DNA from 4 places in the Phreatobacter aquaticus genome. Region 4 is predicted to be linked to each of the others. Evidence: predicted binding sites of a transcription regulator. Region 4 holds the regulator's gene; each other region holds the start of a gene.
The links. The regulator PhoB, encoded in region 4, activates phosphate uptake and scavenging genes when phosphate is short. The targets are predictions, from matches to a motif close to TGTCATNNANCTGTCAT.
Positions count from the first base shown of each region.

Region 1: ugpB (sn-glycerol-3-phosphate ABC transporter substrate-binding protein UgpB) is a predicted target of PhoB. The motif match lies at 832-848, and genes of this name have one in related genera.
Region 2: ppk2 (polyphosphate kinase 2) is a predicted target of PhoB. The motif match lies at 1,096-1,112, and genes of this name have one in related genera.
Region 3: E8L99_RS22710 (UDP-2,3-diacylglucosamine diphosphatase) is a predicted target of PhoB. The motif match lies at 951-967, and genes of this name have one in related genera.

Region 1 covers NZ_CP039865.1:1,649,047-1,651,244, forward strand. Annotated here, with positions in the region: gene rsfS (ribosome silencing factor) at 1-279, shown strand, start outside; gene rlmH (23S rRNA (pseudouridine(1915)-N(3))-methyltransferase RlmH) at 286-762, shown strand; gene ugpB (sn-glycerol-3-phosphate ABC transporter substrate-binding protein UgpB) at 925-2,198, shown strand, end outside.
Region 2 covers NZ_CP039865.1:586,881-589,078, forward strand. Annotated here, with positions in the region: gene uvrB (excinuclease ABC subunit UvrB) at 1-698, opposite strand, end outside; gene E8L99_RS02625 (YgaP family membrane protein) at 784-1,002, opposite strand; gene ppk2 (polyphosphate kinase 2) at 1,145-2,198, shown strand, end outside.
Region 3 covers NZ_CP039865.1:4,767,172-4,769,369, forward strand. Annotated here, with positions in the region: gene E8L99_RS22705 (glycosyltransferase family 4 protein) at 1-25, opposite strand, end outside; gene E8L99_RS22710 (UDP-2,3-diacylglucosamine diphosphatase) at 25-870, opposite strand; gene E8L99_RS22715 (class I SAM-dependent methyltransferase) at 1,065-1,739, shown strand; gene E8L99_RS22720 (M3 family oligoendopeptidase) at 1,865-2,198, shown strand, end outside.
Region 4 covers NZ_CP039865.1:51,619-53,816, reverse strand. Annotated here, with positions in the region: gene E8L99_RS00260 (ABC-F family ATP-binding cassette domain-containing protein) at 1-564, shown strand, start outside; gene phoB (phosphate regulon transcriptional regulator PhoB) at 568-1,275, opposite strand; gene phoU (phosphate signaling complex protein PhoU) at 1,309-2,013, opposite strand; gene E8L99_RS00245 (sensor histidine kinase) at 2,144-2,198, opposite strand, start outside.

The DNA of each region.
Region 1 (2,198 bases), 1.6 Mb from region 4:
ACAATCGACCTGAAGGGCAAGACGTCCATCGCTGATGCGATGGTGGTCTCCTCCGGCCGTTCGCATCGCCATGTCGGCGCCCTGGCCGATTATGTCGTGCAGGCGCTGAAGGAAGCCGGCCTCTCGCAGGTGCGCGTTGAAGGCGTGCCAGCCTGCGACTGGGTGCTGGTCGATGCGGGCGACGTGATCGTCCATATCTTCCGCCCCGAAGTGCGGCTGTTCTACAATCTCGAGAAGATGTGGACCGCCGCCCGTCCGGACGATCGTCTGGCCGGCTGACCGGCCGTGCGCCTGCTTCTGGTCGCAGTGGGGCGGATGAAGTCCGGCCCCGAGACAGAGCTTGCCGACCGCTATCAGGATCGGGCGGCCAAGGCCGGCAAGTCCCTCGGCTTCCGCTCGGTCGATGTTGTCGTTCTCGACGAAAGCCGCTCAGCCGACAGTGCCCAGCGCAAGGCCGATGAGGCTGCCGGCATCCTGAAGGTTGCCGCTGGCCGGATTGTTGCGCTGGACGAGCGCGGCAAGGCGATCGCCAGCGACGCCTTCGCGGCCAGGCTTGGTCAGTGGAAAGACAGCGGGGAAGACGCGACCACCCTCGTCATTGGTGGTCCGGATGGCCTCGATGCCACGATCCGCGACAAGGCCGATCTCGTCATCTCGTTCGGCGCGATGACCTGGCCCCACCAGCTGGTCCGTGTGATGGCGCTCGAGCAGATCTATCGCGCGGTGACCATCCTGTCGGGACATCCCTATCACAGGGTCTGAGCGTTCTACGGGCGCGGATCTTCAAGGCGGCGGATGCCCCCTTACCCTGTCACTCAACCTTCATTAAAGTGTCATCCGTCCGTCATCTGGCGGACCCAAGAACGGCGCGGGTATAACCGCCAGCCGCATTGACGCTTCTGGCGTCCATTGGGAGGTTTTTCGATGTTTGACCGCCGAATTGTCATCGCAGCCGTGGCTGCCATGACCCTGAGTGCCGTCCCGGCCGCCGCGCAGACCGAGATCCAGTGGTGGCACGCGATGACCGGTGCCAACAACGACGTCGTCGTCAAGCTGGCAGAGGAATTCAACGCCTCGCAGCGCGAGTTCCGCGTGGTTCCGACCTACAAGGGCTCCTATCCCGACACGATGAACGCCGGCATCGCCGCGTTCCGCGCCAACAACGCGCCCCACATTCTGCAGGTCTTCGAGGTCGGCACCGCGACCATGATGGCCGCCCGCGGCGCCATCAAGCCGGTCTATCAGCTGATGGCCGAGGCCAATGAGCCGTTCGACCCGAAGGCCTATCTGCCTGCCGTTGCCGGCTACTACTCCACCTCGCGCGGCGAGATGCTGTCGTTCCCGTTCAATTCGTCGTCCTCGGTGATGTGGTACAACAAGGACGCGTTCCGCCGGGCCGGCCTCAATCCGGACCAGCCGCCGAAGACATGGCCCGACCTCTTCGAGGCCGCCAAGCGCCTGCGCGCCGCTGGCTTCGACAAGTGCGGTTTCTCGTCGGCCTGGATCACCTGGCTGAATCTCGAGCAGTTCTCGGTCTGGCACAATGTGCCGCTGGCCAGTCGTGCCAATGGCATTGATGGCTTCGATACCGAGCTCAGGTTCAACTCGCCGCTGCACGTGCGCCACCTGCAGAACCTGGTCGAACTGCAGCGTGACAACACGTTCAGCTATTCCGGCCGCACCAACACGGGCGAAGGCCGTTTCACCTCGGGTGAATGCCCGATCATGCTGACCTCCTCTGGCTTCTACGGCAACGTCCGCGCCAATGCGAAGTTCGAGTGGGCCAATGCTCCGATGCCCTATTATCCCGATGTGGCCGGTGCTCCGCAGAACTCGACCCTGGGCGGCGCCTCGCTCTGGGTCATGGGTGGCAAGTCGGCGGCCGAATACCGCGGTGTCGCCCGCTTCCTGACGTTCCTGTCGAGTGTCGAGCGGCAGGCCAAGCTGCACACCGATTCCGGCTATCTGCCGATCACGACGGCAGCCTATGAGCAGGTGAAGGCTTCGGGCTTCTATCGCGCCAATCCCTATCTCGAGACCCCGATCCTGGAGCTCACCAACAAGCCGCCGACGGAAAATTCCCGTGGCCTGCGGCTCGGCAACATGGTGCAGATGCGCGATGTCTGGGCCGAGGAGATGGAGGCGGCACTGAACGGCCAGAAGACGGCTCAGGCCGCACTCGACGCCGCTGTCTCCCG
Region 2 (2,198 bases), 540 kb from region 4:
GGCTGGTAATAGTCGTAGTAGGAGACGAAATATTCCACCGCATTGTTCGGGAAGAAGCTCTTGAACTCGCCATAGAGCTGGGCCGCCAGCGTCTTGTTGGGGGCAAGCACGAGCGCCGGGCGCTGGGTCTCGTTGATGATCTGGGCGGCGGTGAAGGTCTTGCCCGAGCCGGTGACGCCGAGCAGCACCTGGTCGCGCTCGCCGGCCTTGATGCCGGTGACGAGCTCGGCAATGGCGGTGGGCTGGTCGCCGGCCGGGGAATATTCCGACACCAGCTCGAAATGCTTGCCGCCCTCCCACTTGTCGGGGCGGGCCGGCTTGTGCGGCAGCCAGACCTGGCCGTTGACCTCGGGCCGGCCCTCCTGGATCAGCCGCTCCAGCGCCTTGACCGTGGCGGTGACGCCGGACGTGCCGATCTCGCTCTCGATGTCGAGGGCCTGGGCCTGCTCGACATTGATGCCGAGGCGATGGGCCAGCGCCTTGTCGGCGAGCGTCGCTTCCGCCTTGAAGGCGGCCTGCGGGGCTTCAGAGAAGCCGGCGGACGGGCCGGTGCCCGAGCCGAGGCCGGCCGTGCCGCGGTTGATCGCGGGATTCAGCAGATCGGCCAGCGCCGGCCCAAGCGGCTTCAGCTCCGGCTTGGAGGCCTTGGAGCGGGGAGCCTTGGATTTCGGCGCGGGGGATCTGGGTGCTTTCGACATCGGCCGAATATGGCGACCGAATCGTGGGAACGGAAGGGGTACGGCGACAGGTCCGGTCGCCGCACCCTCGATTGTTTGCGGGACGCTATTTCGTGCCGCAGGTGTTGATGCCAAGCAGCGTATAGGCCGGGCAGAACCGCATGAAGGCGGTGGCGATCATCACGGCGCCCACCACCGGCAGGACCCAGATCCACTTGCCGAGCCCGGCCAGCAGGGCGGCGAGAGCGGGCACCAAGGCCACCGCGATGAGAATGATACCGACGACGATGCGGATGATGCGATCAGTGCTGCCGACATTGGCCATGAGAGCCTCCTGTTGATTAATTCAATATATCTGAAGATACGCAAATAAAAAGACATATCGGCCGGTCGTCAATTGATCCAGAGCATGGCGCAGCGTCACGCAATCATCATTCTGGGTGGGTTCAGCAGGAGACAGCGGCAGAATGACCGGCACACGACCCACCTCGGCGCGCAACGGCAAGACGACTCCCCGCGAGACCACCAGCGCTCCGGCATCGCCGGTGCCGCAGGCCGCTTTGGCAGGGCCAGTCGCAGACCCGGTCGAGCCGCTGGAGGGGGTCGGCGCGATCACGGCGGCAGCCGGTGCGGTCGGATCCTCCGAGCCGGCGCGCAAACCGGCGCGCACCCGTTCCGATCTCGCGCAGATGAAGCGCGATCCAGCGGTGATCCGCCGCCTGTTCGAGAGCGGCGAATATCCTTACGCGACCCGCATGCAGACCAAGCCTTACGAGGCGCACATGGTCGAGCTGCAGCGCGAATTGCTCAAGGCGCAGCGCTGGATCGAGGAGAGCGGCGAGCGGATCGTCGTGCTGTTCGAGGGCCGCGATGCCGCGGGCAAGGGCGGCACGATCAAGCGCTACATGGAGCACATGAATCCGCGCACCGCGCGCGTCGTGGCTCTCGCCAAGCCGAATGAACGTGAGCGCACGCAATGGTATTTCCAGCGCTATATCGCCCATCTGCCGGCGGCCGGTGAGCTCGCCCTGTTCGACCGCTCCTGGTACAACCGGGCCGGCGTCGAGCGGGTCATGGGCTTCTGCTCACCCACCGACTATCTCGAGTTCATGCGTCAGTGCCCCGAGTTCGAGCAGATGCTGACACGCTCGGGCATCCGGCTGTTCAAATACTGGTTCTCGGTGTCGCGCGACGAGCAGCGCCAGCGCTTCGAGGCGCGCGAGACCGATCCCCTCAAGCAGTGGAAGCTGTCGCCGATCGACCGGGCCTCGCTCGACAAGTGGGACGCCTATACCGAGGCCAAGGAGGCGATGTTCTTCTACACGGACACCGCCGATGCGCCCTGGACGATCATCAAGTCGGACGACAAGAAGCGGGCGCGGCTCGCCTGCATGCAGCATTTCCTGTCATCGCTGCCCTATCCGAACAAAGACACCAGCGTGGCGGTCCATCCTGATCCGCTGATCGTCGGCTCGACCAGCCATGTCATCGGCCGCGACGGCGGCATTCTCGGCAAGACCG
Region 3 (2,198 bases), 260 kb from region 4:
CGTCTGTTGCGATCGCGAGCCGCATCAGGCGTCAACCGTTATCCGGTCAGGCAGCGGGACGGTGGCGGGCGCGGCAGCCTCGTCTTCCGTCGACTTGACCGCGGTCCAGCGCAGAATTTCGAACCGGCCATCATAGTTTTCCACGAGCGCTGTGCAGCTCTCTACCCAGTCACCACAATTCATGTAGGCGACGCCGTGCATGTCATGAATGGAAGCGTGGTGGATATGACCACAGATCACCCCGTCAACCTTTTGACGGCGGGCTTCCGTGGACAGCGCCTCCTCGAAGGCACCGATGAAATTGACAGCCTTCTTGACCTTGAACTTGGCCCATGCCGACAGCGACCAATAGGTCAGTCCCAGTTTGCGGCGGACCAGATTGACCCAGCGATTGAGATAGAGCGTGGCGTCGTAGGCCCAGTCGCCAAGATGCGCCAGCCAGCGGGCGTGCATCACCACGACGTCAAAACTGTCACCGTGGATCACGAGGAAGCGCTTGCCGTCGGCGGCTGTATGGATCGTCTGATCCATCACCTCGATGCCACCGAGATGGGTCCCGAAATAATCACGCAGGAACTCGTCGTGATTGCCAGGCAGATAGATGACCTGGGTCCCCTTGCGAACCTTGCGCAGGATCTTTTGCACGAGATCATTGTGGTGCTGCGGCCAGTACCAGCCACGGCGCAATTGCCAGCCATCAATGATGTCGCCGACGAGGTAGATCACGTCGGCGTCATTATGGCGCAGAAAGTCGATCAGGAGATTGGCCTGGCTGCCGCGCGCGCCAAGGTGCACGTCGGAAATGAACAGGGCCCTGTAGCGCTTCTCGGACATCGGTCCGGTTCCGGTCGTCATGGCTGTATCGGTCATCCTGGCTCTGCGGCGGAGCAACATCAGATTCCCTTTGCGCTTTTGTGACACCCGGATCGGTGGAGGCCAGCAAGTGTTGCTGTCGTGTATCTGTCGCACGCCAATGATAACCGGCCTGGGCCGGCGCAAGCGCCCGGCACTTTGTCGCACGATCGGTGCCTGGCCGGCGCCATCCGATTAGCAAGGAGCCTGCCATGGCCGGCGATCTCGACCGCGAGACCATGGAGCGAGCCTATGCCCGCTGGGCGCCGATCTATGATGCGGTCTGCGGACCGGTCTTCGAGAAGGGGCGGCGCGCGGCGGCGCAGGCAGCTCGCCAGGTCGGTGGCCGTATCCTCGAGGTCGGCGTCGGGACGGGGCTTTCCTTCTCCGACTACGATGCGACCACCGAGATCACCGGCATCGATCTTTCCGAACCGATGATCGCCAGGGCTCGCGAGCGTATGGCAAGCGGAAGCTATCCTTTCGTCCGGGACGTCCGCGTCATGGACGCCCACGATCTTGAATTTTCCGATGCGACGTTCGACTGCGTTGTCGCCCAGTTCGTCATCACCCTGGTCGAGCGCCCCGAACGCGTTCTCGACGAATGTGCCCGCGTGCTGAGGCCTGGCGGCGAGATCATCCTGGTCAATCATCTCTATTCCGAGCGCGGCGTGGCGGCGGCAATCGAGCGGTGGTTCTCCAAACATGCCCATACATTTGGCCTCCGGCCGGAATTTCCGTTCGCCCGCCTGGAAGCCTGGTCACGTGACCATGGCGGCATTCAGGTGATTGAGCGGCGGCGGGTAGCCCCGCTCGGGGTCTACACCCTCGTCCGGTTCCGCAAGGAGGCTGCAGCCGAGATCAGCAGTGCCCGTGCTGCCGGCTGACGCGAAGGCGTTGCCCTCGCGCAACGGGTGGCAGGCTTCCTTTGCCCTCTCCCATCCGCTGCATTGATCGCGACGACAGTTCCAATCATACCGGCTTCCCAAGCATTTGCTGACGGAGCTCCATCATGCGTCGGACGTTCAACGGCCAGGCCTCGAAGGCTGTAACCGGCGCTGATGATGACAACCTGGGTTCGTTGCCGGAATGGGATCTGACCCATCTCTATCCAGCAACAGATGCGCCTGCCGTCCAGCACGACATCGACAATGCCGAGCAGGAAGCTCTGGCCTTCGAAACGGCCTACAAGGGGCAGCTTGAGGCGCTGGCACGCGGCACCAAGGCGGGAGCCTCGCTGGCCGAGGCCGTCGTCCGCTATGAGAAGCTAGAGGATCGGCTCGGGCGACTGGCGAGCTTCGCCGGGCTCGTCTACGCAACCGACACATCCGATCAGGCGCGCGCCA
Region 4 (2,198 bases):
GGCCTCGCTAGCCCCGCCAATGTTCTGGTGCTCGACGAGCCGACCAATGATCTCGATCTCGAGACGCTCGATCTCCTGCAGGAAATGCTGACCGATTTCCCCGGCACCGTGATCCTGGTCTCCCATGACCGCGACTTCCTCGACCGGGTCTGCACCTCCGTGCTGGTCAGCGAGGGCGAGGGCCACTGGGTCGAATATGCCGGCGGCTACTCCGACATGGTGGCGCAGCGCGGCGCGGGTGTTCAGGCCCGTAAGGTGGAAGCGGCCGCCAAGGCGGCGGCACCGGCCGCTGCTTCGGCTCCAGCGGCTTCGGCAGATGCCGGCAAGCGCAAGCTCACCTTCCGTGAGAAGCACGATCTCGACAGCCTGCCGGGCCGCATGGAAGCGCTTGGCCGCGACATCGCCAAACTGCAGGCGATCCTCGCCGATCCCGCCCTGTTCACCCGCGACCGCCCGGCCTTCGACAAGGCCTCGGCTGCGCTGACCAAGGCGCAGGGCGAATTGCAGGCGGCCGAAGACCGCTGGCTGGAGCTGGAAATGCTGAAGGAGAGCCTGGAGGCGTGAGCCTCAGGCCGCAACCGTTCCCGCGAACCGTTCGTTGAACGCATAGCCGGAGCCACGCACGGTGCGGATCGGATCAGGCTCGCGCCCACGGCGGATCGCCTTGCGCAACCGGCCGATGTGAACGTCCACCGTCCGCTCGTCGATATAGACGTCGCGGCCCCAGACGCCGTCGAGCAGCTGCTCGCGGGTATAGACGCGGCCGGGCGACTGCATCAGGAACTCGAGCAGGCGGAACTCGGTCGGCCCGAGATTGATCTCGCGCCCGGCGCGATGCACCCGGCGCGTCTCGCGGTCGAGTTCGATATCGCCGGATTTCAACAGGCTGGACAGATGTTCCGGCTTGGCGCGGCGGAGCAGCGCCCTGACGCGGGCCAGCAGCTCCGGCACGGAGAACGGCTTGACGATGTAGTCGTCGGCGCCGGTGGCAAGCCCGCGCACGCGCTCGCCCTCCTCGCCGCGCGCAGTCAGCATGATCACTGGAAGACGCTCGGTCTCGGCCCGCAGACGCAGGCGGCGGCAGAGTTCGATGCCTGACAGGCCCGGCAGCATCCAGTCGAGCAGCATGAGATCGGGCACCGCCTCGCGCAGCCGCACCTCAGCCTCGTCACCGCGCCCGACCACCTCCACCCGGTAGCCTTCGGCTTCCAGATTGTAGCGCAGGAGGACGGTGATGGCCTCTTCGTCTTCCACCACCATGATGCGTGCCGTCATGACATCTCTTCCCTTGTCGCTCCGGCCGGCGCGTCAGTTGCCCGCGCCGAAGATCGTCGTGTCGAGCTTGGGGCGCTCCTCGGCGAGCGCGGTGCCGGTGACGATGTAGTGGATCGTCTCGGCGATATTGGTGGCGTGGTCGCCGATCCGCTCCAGGTTCTTGGCGCAGAACAGGAGGTGCGTGCAGGAGCCGATATTGCGCGGATCCTCAAGCATGTAGGTCAGCAGTTCGCGGAACAGCGAATTGTACAGCGCGTCGATGTCGCCATCGGCCTTCCAGACCTCAAGGGCGGCGGCCACATCGCGATGGGCATAGGCATCGAGCACGCGCTTCACGCGCTCCAGTGCCAGGCGGGCCATGGCGTCGAACCCGCCGGTCACCTTGGGCAGCGACACCTGGCCATTGATGGCGATGGCGCGTTTGGCGACGCTCTTGGCGAGATCGCCGACCCGCTCGAGATCGGCGGCAATGCGCAGGGCACCGACGACCTCGCGCAGATCCACCGCCATTGGCTGGCGGCGCGCGATGATCAGGATGCCGGTCTCTTCGATCTCGCGCTGCATGGCATCGATGGCGGGATCGGCGCGGCGAACTTCCTCGGCGAGCGGCACATCGGCCCGGATCAGGCTGTCGATCGCGCCGACGATCTGCTTCTCGACGAGGCCGCCCATTTCGGCGACGCGCTGCGACAAGCCCCTCAATTCGTTCTCAAAGGCGCTGACGATATGCTCGTTCATCGAGATCTCCTGACGGGCGGGGAAAGCCTGCCCCAATAAACCCGCGCCGCGACGTTTCTATGCCGGCGAGGTGACATATCAATGACGATGATTTGGCCTGTTTTTCAAGGTCTTGCAGGAAGTGCGACAGCTAGGCGGCTGATTCGGTTGACGCAACCGCTTCCAGCCTGACCGTGAAGGTCGCA